Sediminitomix flava: one gene and its partner. Each later gene encodes a partner of the first gene's protein in a complex. Links are inferred from orthologs where the notes say so. Each region holds a gene or a part of one and is shown in the gene's direction. Other genes may lie near its edges. The genes, in order: trxB and trxA.

Region 1 (6,408 bases):
TACCTTGAGGAATTGTAGATAAAAGTAGTTCTACAACATTCTAAACTATATAAGACTGATAATAAGTTGTTTTGTGACAAAAGTTTAGAAATAAAAAAATCTCAAGAGCCTTTAAAGTGCTCTTGAGATTTTTTTTGGAAATACATTTATGGAAATTTTTAACCACGCCACTCTACTACTTCGCCTCGTTGAGGGTTTAGGTACTCATTTGGCATAACTTGTTTGATTGTTCCTGCAAGGGCTTCAAGCATTGACTCTTTGGCAAAGTTACGAGCAGAAACCAAGCTTACTTCACGCGTTGGTTTAAGGTCTTTGATAGTTCTAATTCTATTCTGTAAATCTTCGTTCATGCCATCTGTAGCCAGTTCTGGAAGTAGTGTAAATCCTCCTTCGTTGTCTACGAGCTTCATTAGCGTTTCTAAAGAACCACTTTCGTAAGCAATTGGTAGATTATTGGATAGTTGACCTTGATATGCACAAAGGTTGATGACTTGATCTCTGAAGCAGTGACCTTTGCTCAAAAGCCATAAATCTGGTGATTTTAGGTCTTCTATGCTTAACTCTTTTTTGTCCTCAAATTTATACTCAGGATTGGTATACACTAAAATGTCTTCATAGAAAAGCGGTGTCTCAACTATGCCATCTTCGTGAAGAGGAGTTACAAGAATACCGACATCTATCTGATCTTGCTTTAGTTGACGAATAATTTCTTCGGTCTGAAGTTCTTTGATGTAAAGTCTCATTTCAGGGTATTCTCTTGTCAGAGGTCCTGCAAATCTAGGAAGCAAGTAAGGGGCTAGTGTCGGAATAATACCCACCGTCAGATCTCCACTCACAATTCCTTGATGTTGTTTTACAATTTCTTCAATACGGTTTACCTCACGAAGTGTATTGCGTGCTTGTTCTATGATTGGTTTACCTACTTCTGTTGGAATGATTGGCTGTTTTGTACGGTCGAAAAGTACAATTCCTAGATATTCCTCAAGTTTCTTGATTTGCATACTCAAGGTTGGTTGTGTCACGAAACAAGCATCTGCAGCCATAGAAAAGCTCTTATGTTGTTCAACTGCCACAATATATTCTAGCTGTGTAACTGTAATCATATCTTATAAAAGAAATAGGTTTGTCAAAAGTGACAGATAATTAACGGAAGAAACTGACTAAATATGAAGGCAATTAACAAAAGTTCTAAATAAAATCATTTATAAAAAAAATTAAAAAATAAGATGATCATTGTCTTTCGTTATTGAATTAATTCGGATTCTGAATTATTTACCTCATTTTAGTAGGCTAATCCGCTAAATAAGGAGATTAAAAATAGAGAAGCGTTCAATTTTTCTTAAACAAAAGAAGAATGGAGCGTGTTAATGCTCTAATAAATTATAATAACGCTAATTATACAGTAGAGATCTTGGTTTGAAATTGTGGGACTTTCTAATATCTACTTACCTTTGCAGCTTGCTAATACAAAAAGCATAGAGGTGAACACTGATAATAGACCGTCTCAGACATAGACAAGATGAACTGTATGCAAGCATAAAAATTGCTAGCTATTACAAATATGAGGGTTTCTGTTTTCAGAAAAGAGCACTTCAATGCAGCTCATCGACTTTATAATCCGAATTGGTCTGAAGAGAAAAATCAGGAGGTATTCGGACTTTGTAGCAATCCAAATTTCCATGGACACAACTATGAAATGGAAGTTCAGGTAACAGGTGAAATAGATCCTGATACGGGCTTTGTGATTGATATGAAATTTCTTCGAGATATCATACGTGAGCATGTAGTAGCTCGGTTCGATCATCGTAATTTGAATTTAGATACCGAAGAATTCGCCAATCTGAATCCTACAGCCGAAAATATCTGTGTAGTGATTTGGCAACTCTTACGTGCACAACTAGAATCAAAATACGATCTTAAAGTTAGACTCTATGAAACAAAACGAAACTTTGTGGAATATCCAGCAATCTGATGGACAGGACGCCGGCCAAGGTAGTACAAATAACTTGTCTGAAAAACAGATGGAAGAAATAGATCAGCTTGGAGATATGCATATTGGTACTTCTATTGAAACACCAATGCGAGCGGATGCTTTTGACCTAGATGATACTACCAAAGTAGCTAAGATTGCAGAACACTTTGAATCAATAATGAACCTTCTTGGGTTGGACCTCAACGACGACAGTTTGAAAGGTACACCTCACAGAGTCGCTAAAATGTATGTAAAGGAAATTTTTAGCGGTCTGAACCCAGAGAATCGTCCAGATATTAAGTTATTCGAAAATAAATACCAGTATAATGAAATGCTGGTAGAAAAAGACATTCACTTTTTCTCAAACTGTGAACATCATTTTGTACCAATTATGGGAAAAGCACATGTAGCTTATATCTCAAATGGTAAAGTGATTGGTCTTTCAAAAATTAATCGTCTTGTACAGTACTATGCAAAACGTCCACAGGTACAAGAAAGATTAACTGTACAAATTCTAGAAGACTTGAAGAAAACCCTAGAAACCGAAGATGTAGCAATCATTATTGATGCAAAACACCTTTGTGTATCTATGCGTGGAGTTGAAGACACCTCGTCTTCGACTGTGACTTCAGCATACTCTGGAAAATTTCAAGACGAAGCTACTCGCAATGAGTTCTTGAAATACCTATCTTTATCCTCAGATTAATTTTAATTGACTTAGGAATAAAATAAGGCAAAGCTGTGTTCCTTATTCAATAAGTAAACTAGTTCTTTATACTCTCCTTTTTATACATCAAAAATAGATGTTTGAAGGAAGGTAAAGAACTAATTTTCTTTATGTTGGATAGATCGTAGCAAAGAAATGCCCCAACATGGAAAATTTCTTATAAATTTGCCCGATACAGTGATAACAAATATTGATACTTATTCATATGAAAAGAGTAACATATTTGTTGTTCCAAGCGTTTACCTAGTAGAAAATAGCAAACATCAATAATATTATGGCAAGAGAACAAGTAAAGTGCTTGATCATCGGATCAGGCCCAGCAGGATATACAGCAGCGATCTATGCAGCAAGAGCTGAGCTTAAACCTGTACTTTACCAAGGAAACCAACCAGGTGGTCAGTTGACGATCACAAACGATGTGGAAAACTTCCCAGGTTATCCAGAAGGAATTATGGGACCACAAATGATGATGGATCTTCAGAAGCAAGCTGAAAGATTTGGCGCTGATATCCGTAGTGGTTTCGTTACTTCTGTAAACTTTGATAAAGAAGGAAACAAGCACGTAGTCACTGTAGATGAGAATACTGAGATCGAAGCAGAGTCAGTAATTATCTCAACTGGAGCTTCTGCAAAATGGTTAGGACTAGAGTCTGAGCAACGTTTGAACGGTAGTGGTGTTTCTGCTTGTGCCGTTTGTGATGGTTTCTTCTACAGAGGACAAGACGTAGTTGTAGTAGGTGGTGGTGATACTGCTGCTGAAGAAGCTAGCTACTTGTCAAAACTTTGTAATAAAGTTTATTTGGTAGTTCGTCGTGATGAGATGAGAGCTTCTAAAGTAATGCAACAAAGAGTTGAGAATGCAGCAAACATTGAAATTCTTTGGAATACAGAAACTGTAGAGGTTCTAGGAGAGAATGTAGTAGACGCTATTCGCGTGAAAAATAATGTAACAGGCGAGGAAAGAGATATTCCTGCTACAGGATTCTTCGTAGCTATTGGTCACAAGCCAAATACAGATGTATTCAAAGGTCAATTGGATATGGACGGAAATGGTTATTTGATCACTAAAGCAGATAGCACAGCAACAAATATCCCTGGTGTATTTGCAGCAGGTGATGCACAAGACCACGTGTACAGACAAGCGATTACAGCTGCTGGTACTGGTTGTATGGCAGCACTAGAAGCTGAACGTTTCTTGGCAGTAAAAGAAGTAGAAGCTGAAGCATAATTTGCTTTCACTTCCTTAAACATACATTTGTAATGAAGCCCTTTTCCAATTGGAAAAGGGCTTTTTTTTGTACTCAAAAAATAGATCGTTTCACTCTTCAAATAGATTCCAAAAATTAAGAACGATTGTCTTTAAAAACCATGTTTGTGTAAGCGAGGACAAGAATATCGCTTATTCACTCCTCATTAGAGAATGTATAAGATAGTAACCTAACTAACAATCATTCTTTTACAGCCCATCTACTTTACAGAATGTGAAAATGGGTTAATAGCTGAGAATGAAAGTACTAAGACCTGAATTAGCCTATGAAATCTTCAAAAAATCCACTACATTGCGGACTTGTTTCCGAAACAGGAGACCGAAGAAAGATATTTGCAGATAGAGACAATATAGTTATGAAGTTGAAGGTTATCCTATTAACATTATTTACTCTGGCATTAATACCATTTGACAGCAACTTTGCGCAAGATGCTCCTACCGTAAAAAAGAAGAAGCTCTCACGTAAAGAACGCAAAGCCTTACAAGCCAAACTGGAAGCAAACGAACGTTATTTGGAAGCACTGATCAGAAAAAATGATGAAGAGTTTATTCTGGTGAATGGAGAGTTCGATTGTGAAGAGTCTGAATTGCTAAGAGATTTACCTAAGCCTTATGAGCGTATCAACCTAAATGAGACAGAAGTCTGTAAAGATCAGGTTGAGATCATGCCTGGTAAAATGGTAGATGCAGAATATATGTTGGCAGAAGATTATTATTCGACTTGGAGTACAACCAACATCAATCCATACAAGACCAAAGCTAAAGAGCTTCCTGAAACCGTGAAGCTGAAGTTGTATGAAAGTGCATATGATGGCGATTGGTCATTCCCAACAGACAGTACAAGAATTACTTCTCATTATGGATTCAGACGTATGAGATTCCATCATGGAGTAGATTTAAAAGTGCAAATTGGCGATCCGATCTATTCTGTATTTGATGGCGTAGTTCGTATGGCTCGTTACAACAGAGGTGGATATGGCTACTATGTTGTCATTCGTCATAAAAATGGATTAGAGACCCTTTATGGGCATTTAAATAAGTATAGTGTGACTCCTGGGCAGGTCGTTAAAGCAGGAGATATCATTGGACAAGGAGGAAATACAGGACGTAGTTCTGGTCCTCACCTTCACTTTGAGGTACGTTATCAAGGAAATGCATTCGACCCAAATTCAATGTTTGATTTGGTTGAATACACTGAAGACCTTCCAGAGTTATTCGCATTGAATCGTGATGAGCATTACAAGAAGCTACTTAAATCTGAAGCTAATGTTTATCACAAAATTAGAAGTGGTGATAGCCTTTGGAAAATCAGTAAGAAGTATCATACTTCTGTGAATAAAATCTGTAGACTAAATGGAATGTCTAAAAACTCTGTTTTGAGAGTTGGAAAGACAATTCGAGTGAGATAATATAGGAAATGGAAACAGCTAACCTTAGTTACCTGTTTCCATTTCTTTAGTTAATATATTTTGGATCATTTCGATTTCTTTGGCGTAAATGGTCTTTTTTCTGTAGGCGAAATATAAGGTGTTTGAGATAGGTGTTTTTCCTTCCCAAATTACTTGTATTTCGCCTTTTTCAATTTCGTGTTTACACAAAAAGTCAGGGATAATCGCCAAGCCCTTTCCCATACAAAGGCATCTCACAATAGAATTGATATTGGGAACAATAAAGTTTGGACGGAAGTCGGGAGCACCACCAAAATTATTTTGCCAAAATCGGCTCGAATGTTCATTATCGCCTGCTACACCATACCATTTCTGCTCTTTCAGCCACTTAATGACCTCTTTCTGCCCTAGTTTTAAGGCTTCATCAAATTCAGCTTTTTCTACTCCTTGACTTCCCACTAGAAGTATAGTTTCTTTAGAGAATGGCTCATGAATAATCCCTTTTGTTTCTTGTAGATGAGGCGTGACAATAAGATCAACGACTCCTTTTTCAAGTTTTGAAACCAAATCTTGGTATCCTCCGAATTGTAGAATCAGATTAAAAGGAAACGTATGGAGGTATTTTTCCAAACTAAATTGAAAAGTCTCAAAGCACATACCCAAGCTAATTGTAGGTGTGTCTTTTTCGGTACTTCTTTGAAACATACTTTCCACTTCCTCCAATTTTAAAATAGGATCAATTACAGAGTTGTAAAGTAGTTTTCCTCTTTCAGTGGGCACAAGTTTTCTTGATGACCTGTCAAAAAGTTTGTAGCCCACATAACTTTCCAACGAACTCAGGTGCAAACTCACTCCAGGTTGAGAAATAAAAAGAGCTTCGGCAGCAGCCGTAAGCGTTCCTTTTTCATATATCGCTTTAAAGGTTCTGTACCATTCTAAATTGACCATATTTTCTATCTATTAGTATTCTGATACAAAGCTATGATTTGTCTTATTTTTATAATCCATAAACAACAAATATCTTTGTATTGTCAAAAAACGATAAGAACTATTT
Region 2 (6,486 bases), on another replicon or contig:
AAAGGAGTGAATTTTTCCTTAATTCTGTCTAGTTCTTCTTGGTAAGTCGCATCATCGTATTCAATAAATTCGAATTTCTTTTTATCGGCATAGTTACCAGGATTGATTCGAACTTTTTCAACAATTTTTGCGGCTACTTCTGCTGCATTTGGAGTAAAGTGAATGTCCGCTACAAGTGGTACAGTACAACCTCTTTTGCGGAGTTTATCTTTAATATTTTGAAGGTTTTGCGCTTCTTTGATACTAGGAGCAGTGATTCTGACATATTCACAACCAGCTTCAACCATTCTCAAAATTTCTTCTACGGAGCCTTCTGTATCCATGGTATCTACTGTCGTCATAGATTGAATACGTATTGGGTTATCTCCTCCCATCTCTATCCCTCCAATATTTACAGGGATGGTTTTACGTCTTTTATAACGATTTAGATCATCACAGTATGAAAAAGGTGATTTCAAAGTTTTAGCGCACATATATGATCTCGAGTGTTTTATCTTAGTTAAATTCTATAACTATAATTATTCATAGAACTAATTTGTTTACAAAACTAAAAAAGAAATAATGTTTTCGGTTTAATAAATGATGAAAAAATCTAAATCAATGGAAAAGAACTAAATTTCTACAGCTCATTTTTATGAAAGCTTAGGCAGAAATCAACTACAAATTTAGCGTTTATTTAAATGTAAATAATACGCTTGAAATGTTGTGTTTTTAGTATTTAAACTCAGAGTCTTTGTAATCTCTAAAGAAAATTTAAAAGTCTCTTGCCCGATTTTAGTCATAAGGCTGTGTATTAGTTATTCATTGCATATGAATTATTACCCTATTAGACATAATAAATCAAAAGCTATGAGTAAAAGTCTGATAAGATATAATCAATTGCAGCAGGCGAAATCTATCATAGAAGCCTCAATTAATAATGATGATATTGAAGCGGCTTTAGATGAGTATGGTTTTGGCCTTGATAGACTAATTGAAGGTAAAATTTTATTAGAAGAGACTGAAAAGGTACATTATCTAATCATTGATGAAAAAATCCTAAACAAGGAGCTAATAGTTTCTCTAAAAAAGTTACAAGAACATATTAATGAGAGGTTTTTAGTTCATTTTGAGCAAGCGTGTGTAGTTCTTGCAAACCATAAAGAGGCTGTAGTAAGTATGAAATTACAAGAAGAAAGAAGAGAATCTTTTGTCTCTTGGTTAGAGCAGGTTAAAGCCTTTTATTTAAATGCGCTTTTAAACTCGGACATTCTTAGTTTACTTCAATCAGAAGGAATTAATCAACAAGAAATTGAAGAGTTAATACTACTCATAAATACTTTTGAAGATACTTATGATGAATCACTTCAAAAGAAAGGGGCTGTTATAAAAGCCCATAGAAGAATACGTTTTTTATTTAAAAAATTAAATGAATGGGTTGATGAGCTAAAAATGATGGCAAAAATTGCTTTTAAAACTAGCCCGAGAGTTTTACGTGAATATGATTTAGTATAAAAATAAAAGCCATTCTAAAACAGAATGGCTTTCTTATTTATTTTTTCTGAAAATTACTTTTCATTTCGTCTGCGTTGCATTTCCTTCTTAATCAATAAGAATTCTCTACTACTTTGTCCTGAGATTGAAGTATTTTCTTCAGCTCTTCTGAACAAATATGGCATTGTTTCTTCAACAGGTCCATAAGGAACGTATTTCGCAACATTATAACCTGTAATTGAAAGGTTAAGAGATATATGGTCAGACATTCCAAATAATTGTGCAAAGAAGAAGTTAGGATCGTTAGGAGTTATTCCCTTCTGACGAAGCATTCTAACTAATAATTGGCTACTGTCTTCATTGTGCGTTGCACAACATAAAGCTACATTTTCATGATTTGAGATCAAGTGTTCTAATCCTCTATCAAAATCTCTATCGGTAGCTTCTTTATTCGGTTGAATAGGGTCTTTATAACCCATTTCTGTCGCTCTTTCTCTTTCTTTTTCCATGTATGCACCTCTCACAAGCTTGGCTCCAAAATAGTAGCCATTTTTAGTTGCATTGGCATGGTCATTTACCAACTGATCATATTTAGCAGCCACATACATTTGATAAGTGTTATAAATGATAGGGGACTCTTGGTTAAAGCGTTCCATCATTTCAATAGCTATATTATCAATTGGTTGTTGAATCCAAGTTTCTTCTGCATCGATAAATAAGCGAACTTTTAAGTTGTAAGCAGTTTGGCAGATTCTAAGGATTCGTTCATTCCCTTTTTCCCAAATATTTCTTTCTTCAGGTGTAAGTGTTTTACCTTCTTGTACTTTTTGTAAAAGACTAATTGGTAATAAACCTGTTACTTTAAATACAGAAAACGGTACAGCTTTTTCTTTCGCAGATAACTCAATTGTTCTGATGATCTCATTTGTTGTTGCTTCAAAGCTAGAATCATCTTCTTTTCCTTCTACAGAGTAATCAAGGATAGTACCTACTTGTTGATTATATAGTTTTTTGATTGTTGACTTACAATCTTGGATATCTTCACCACCACAGAACTGTTCAAATATGGTGTGTTTCACAATAGATTTCACAAATGGTAAATGGATTTTGAAGGCGGTATTTAGAAAGCTCGTACCGAACTTCACAAGGGAAGGATAATCCATAGCGGCAAATAACGCATACGATTTAGCCAATTCTTGATCGTTTTTAAGAATGAAAGCATTCTTTGTATCCTCAAAATTAACGTGTGTTTTGTTTACCATAGTTTGTTATTTTTCTCTCTTATTAATACGTGAGGTAGTTGTATTGTGTTTAGTAGCAATTTGAGCGGACTTGCCCAAATACTGCATATAAATATCCAATTATAAATAAAAAGAAACAATACTTGTGCTTTTAAGTTAAACCTTACACGCGTGAATGTTTGTTAATATAGAAGTGATATGGTAAAAGAGTATCAATATAAGGTAATAAATGACGTAATCAGGTCGAGAAGATCAGTATTTCCAGCTCAATTTTCTGATAAAAAGATCGAGAAGGAGGTCATTGATCAAATACTAGAAAATGCGAATTGGGCTCCGAATCATGGGCATACTGAACCTTGGCGATTTTTTGTTTTTTCTGGTGAAGGTTTGAAACAATTAGGAGAGGCTCAATCTAAAATTTATAAAGAAGTAACCTCAGAAGAGGATTTTGATAAAAATAAATTTGAGAAATTACTTCATAAACCCAATATGGCTTCACATGTTATAGCTATTGCAATGAAACGAGGGGATAATCCTAAGATTCCTGAAATTGAAGAAATTGAAGCTGTTGCCTGTGCCGTTCAAAATATTTACCTAACGGCCACAGCTTATGGAGTAGGAGGTTATTGGGGTAGTGGTGGAATTACCTACATGGAAGAAGCAAAAGAGTTATTCGGATTAGGGGAGGATGATAAAGTTTTAGGATTTTTTTATTTGGGCTATCCTAAGGAAGGACTTGAATTAGAAGGGAAAAGGAAACCAATTCAAGAAAAAGTGACTTGGATTGAATAGATCGATTTAAGAAGGTTGCCTTTTTCACTTTGTAAATGACCTTCTTTTAATGATATTTGCAAAATCTATTTAACGATAGAAAATATCGATTGGTGTTTTTGAAACATTTCGATCATAATTGTAGTATTGTATTATGAAGATGTCTTCATGTATTGAATACGAAACTCATTTTAATAACCATAAAAGCGATTAAAAAAAATGGCAAAAGCAATTGAAATTACCGATGCTAACTTCTCTGAAGTTGTGAAGAGTTCTGAAAAACCAGTTTTGGTTGATTTTTGGGCTGTATGGTGTGGACCATGTCAAATGGTTGCTCCAATCGTAGAAGAATTGGCAGGTGATTTTGACGGACAAGCAGTTATCGGTAAGCTAGATGTAGATGCAAACCAAAATACAGCTGCTGAATTTGGTATTCGTTCTATCCCTACAATGCTAATCTTCAAAGGTGGAGAAGTAGTAGATAAAGTAGTTGGAGCGACTTCTAAAAAAGATCTAGAAGCTAGAATTCAAGCTCAAATGTAATTTGAGATTACATATTAAAGAATGAAGGCCTCTTTGGAAACAAAGAGGCCTTTTTTTAGCAAAAATAAAAAGGCTTCAATTTGATTGAAGCCTTTTGGTATTCTGTATTTTAAAGAATAATTATCTAAGTCTATCTACAGATTTAACAAGTTTCTCATCTTTCCAGATAAAACGAGTTGCCATTCTGTTGAATACAAGAGCAGCAATAGGTAAGAAGAAGCCAGCTTTGAAATTTCCTTGGTTAACTTCCTCACCAAACATTGGAATTCCTTTTAAGAACACCAAATAAACATTGATTCCCATAACAGCGGCAATGAATAGTGCATTTAGCGTATTGATCTTAACCTGATTCATTCTGTTCTTGAAGCTAAACATGCTACCCATAGCAATAGCAGAAGCTAAACAAGCGACAATGGCAAGATAAATTGTATTTACTGTTGCAATTACCGTATCGTCATTGCTGTGTGTAAGGCTCATAGCATTCAAAACGGCTAAATCATCTCCTTCTATTTTCACCCAAATATCAGTGAAAAGTACTCCAAACATACATGCGGCAACTAAAAATAAAAATACCGATTGAATTCTTTGAATCATGTTAGAAATCTTTATTGTTCTTGATCGTATCTATTTAATATAGAATGCCGACAAATTTAACTATTCGTTTTTGAATTATAAACCATTAAGGAAAATAATCGCCACAATATAGGTCAAATTGGATCGTTTTAGTTTAAATAAAATCTAAAATTATTCAAATCATGAAGCATAAATATAAATATAAATTTATACATAGAGAGGAATGTTCTATTCAGACAAATATTTTAGATAGAGAATTTGAGAATGAGTTTCTGAAAATTACCGAAGAAGGGAAATGGATATTTAAGCAATCAGAAGAAGGTTTTGCATGGGATGGATGTTCTCCTAAATTTTCACTATTAGGTATTTATTTCGGTACTCCAGATGGTGTGACCGATGAAATAACAGAAAAGCCTAAGACCTATTATGCGAGTTTATTTCATGATTTGGTGTATAGAAATAAAACAGTAGTACCAATTTCTCGAAAGGAATCAGATAAGATTTTCTTGTTGATGTTGAGGCATTCGAAGTTTCCTTTGGCAGGGTTATATTTCTTTTTTGTGAGACTATTTGGTAGACTTTATGGGAAATGGACTTTTAAAAGAAGTCAGAAAAACATCAAATTGATAAGTGTTGAAACGCCAATCCCAAATAAACTTAAAATGGAATTAAGTGAATAGTATGACTTCGTCTAAAAATCTCATTGATTTTTAGACGGTCTTTCCATATTCCTATCAATAGAATTAAATATTCTAATCCAATAAAATAATAGTTTTCAGCGTATGAACTGTCTTGATAGGCTATGTAGCTGAGTATAACTCCTAGGGACCAGTAAATTGGGAACTTCATATCAAAAAACAATCCTAAAGCAATCATAGGAATTATGTACCAAGGGTGGATGATTGTTGCTGATAAAAGGTAGATTAATAGGCTAAGTAACATAAAGAAGCTCACTACTTCTACATTTCCTTTTTTGATAACTGCAGTAATTAAAATAAACGTAATCGGAATCAAACTCAAAGATCTTCCAGCTGTCCCAATAATATTATATCCTTTATGCCAATAACCTACTTCTCTAATGAGATAATAAATTGACGCATTGAATTCGAATTTCTGAAAATAGAGATTTACACTCTCTCTCATGTGTATCAAACTGTCAAAATCCATGAATACAGCAAACCAAATGATACAGAATATAAATGTACGAATGTAGTAGAGGGTAGAGTCTCTAAAATTGAGTTTACAAAATATAAAAGGAAGAAACATGAGAGGTAGTAACTTGGAAGCTATAGCGAGACTCATAAAGAAAGATGATAATAACATTTTCTGCTTTTGTAAAAAATAAAGGCTAGCTAGTAAGAAGCAGATCATATATGCTTCAAAATGAATATTCCCGACCAATTCAATAATTACCAAAGGGTTTAATGCATAAATCGCCAAGTAGGCTAAATCCTTCTTCCAAAGTTTCAATAATTTTAGAATGAAATAGAAACTTCCAATCTCAGTACAAAGGATTAAAAGCTTCATTAAAAATATACCATAGGCGTAACTTCCAAGTTTACTAACCAATGCTGAAAGATAAAAGCTAGCTTGTAAAACTGGGGGGTAGATCGTATAGTAATTTGGAGAATTCATCTTATCAAAAAGATACTTTTCTAATCCAAGTTCTATATATGAACCGTCTTGAATATATTCTGAAGGAAGTTTTAGAAATGGGTCAATTCCTTTAGTTAAAAGTTCTCCATCCCATAAAAATCGATAAAAATCATCAGATAAGTTGGGAGTACTAAATAGTAGTAGAATTCTCGATATAACTCCTAAAGCTAGTACCGTTTTTATTGAAAATTGTTTCTTTATAAACCATAAGTAACAAGCAAATAGCACT

Evidence for each region.
Region 2: the proteins of trxB (region 1) and trxA are in contact, whole or in part, in a crystal structure (PDB 1F6M), measured with the Escherichia coli proteins. The link is inferred for Sediminitomix flava from one-to-one orthologs.

What each region holds. Positions count from the first base shown.
Region 1 is NZ_QGDO01000004.1:197,503-203,910, reverse strand. The notes cover bases 2,176-4,950. They hold trxB (thioredoxin-disulfide reductase), read left to right. Parts: upstream 2,176-2,973; coding sequence 2,974-3,927; downstream 3,928-4,950. Other genes in these bases: BC781_RS16355 (M23 family metallopeptidase), read left to right, coding at 4,233-4,950; folE (GTP cyclohydrolase I FolE), read left to right, coding at 2,176-2,678. Outside these bases: BC781_RS16375 (hydrogen peroxide-inducible genes activator), read right to left, coding at 159-1,103; BC781_RS16370 (6-pyruvoyl trahydropterin synthase family protein), read left to right, coding at 1,562-1,972; more of folE, read left to right, coding at 1,932-2,175; more of BC781_RS16355, read left to right, coding at 4,951-5,375; BC781_RS16350 (LysR family transcriptional regulator), read right to left, coding at 5,400-6,302.
Region 2 is NZ_QGDO01000007.1:84,595-91,080, forward strand. The notes cover bases 2,514-5,366. They hold trxA (thioredoxin), read left to right. Parts: upstream 2,514-3,704; coding sequence 3,705-4,028; downstream 4,029-5,366. Other genes in these bases: BC781_RS20895 (proline dehydrogenase family protein), read right to left, coding at 2,514-2,735; BC781_RS20900 (nitroreductase family protein), read left to right, coding at 2,913-3,506; BC781_RS20910 (DUF4293 domain-containing protein), read right to left, coding at 4,149-4,622; BC781_RS20915 (hypothetical protein), read left to right, coding at 4,784-5,281; BC781_RS20920 (hypothetical protein), read right to left, coding at 5,259-5,366. In the rest of the region: ispG ((E)-4-hydroxy-3-methylbut-2-enyl-diphosphate synthase), read right to left, coding at 1-473; BC781_RS20890 (hypothetical protein), read left to right, coding at 850-1,494; more of BC781_RS20895, read right to left, coding at 1,548-2,513; more of BC781_RS20920, read right to left, coding at 5,367-6,486. UniProt on the Escherichia coli protein: Participates in various redox reactions through the reversible oxidation of its active center dithiol to a disulfide and catalyzes dithiol-disulfide exchange reactions.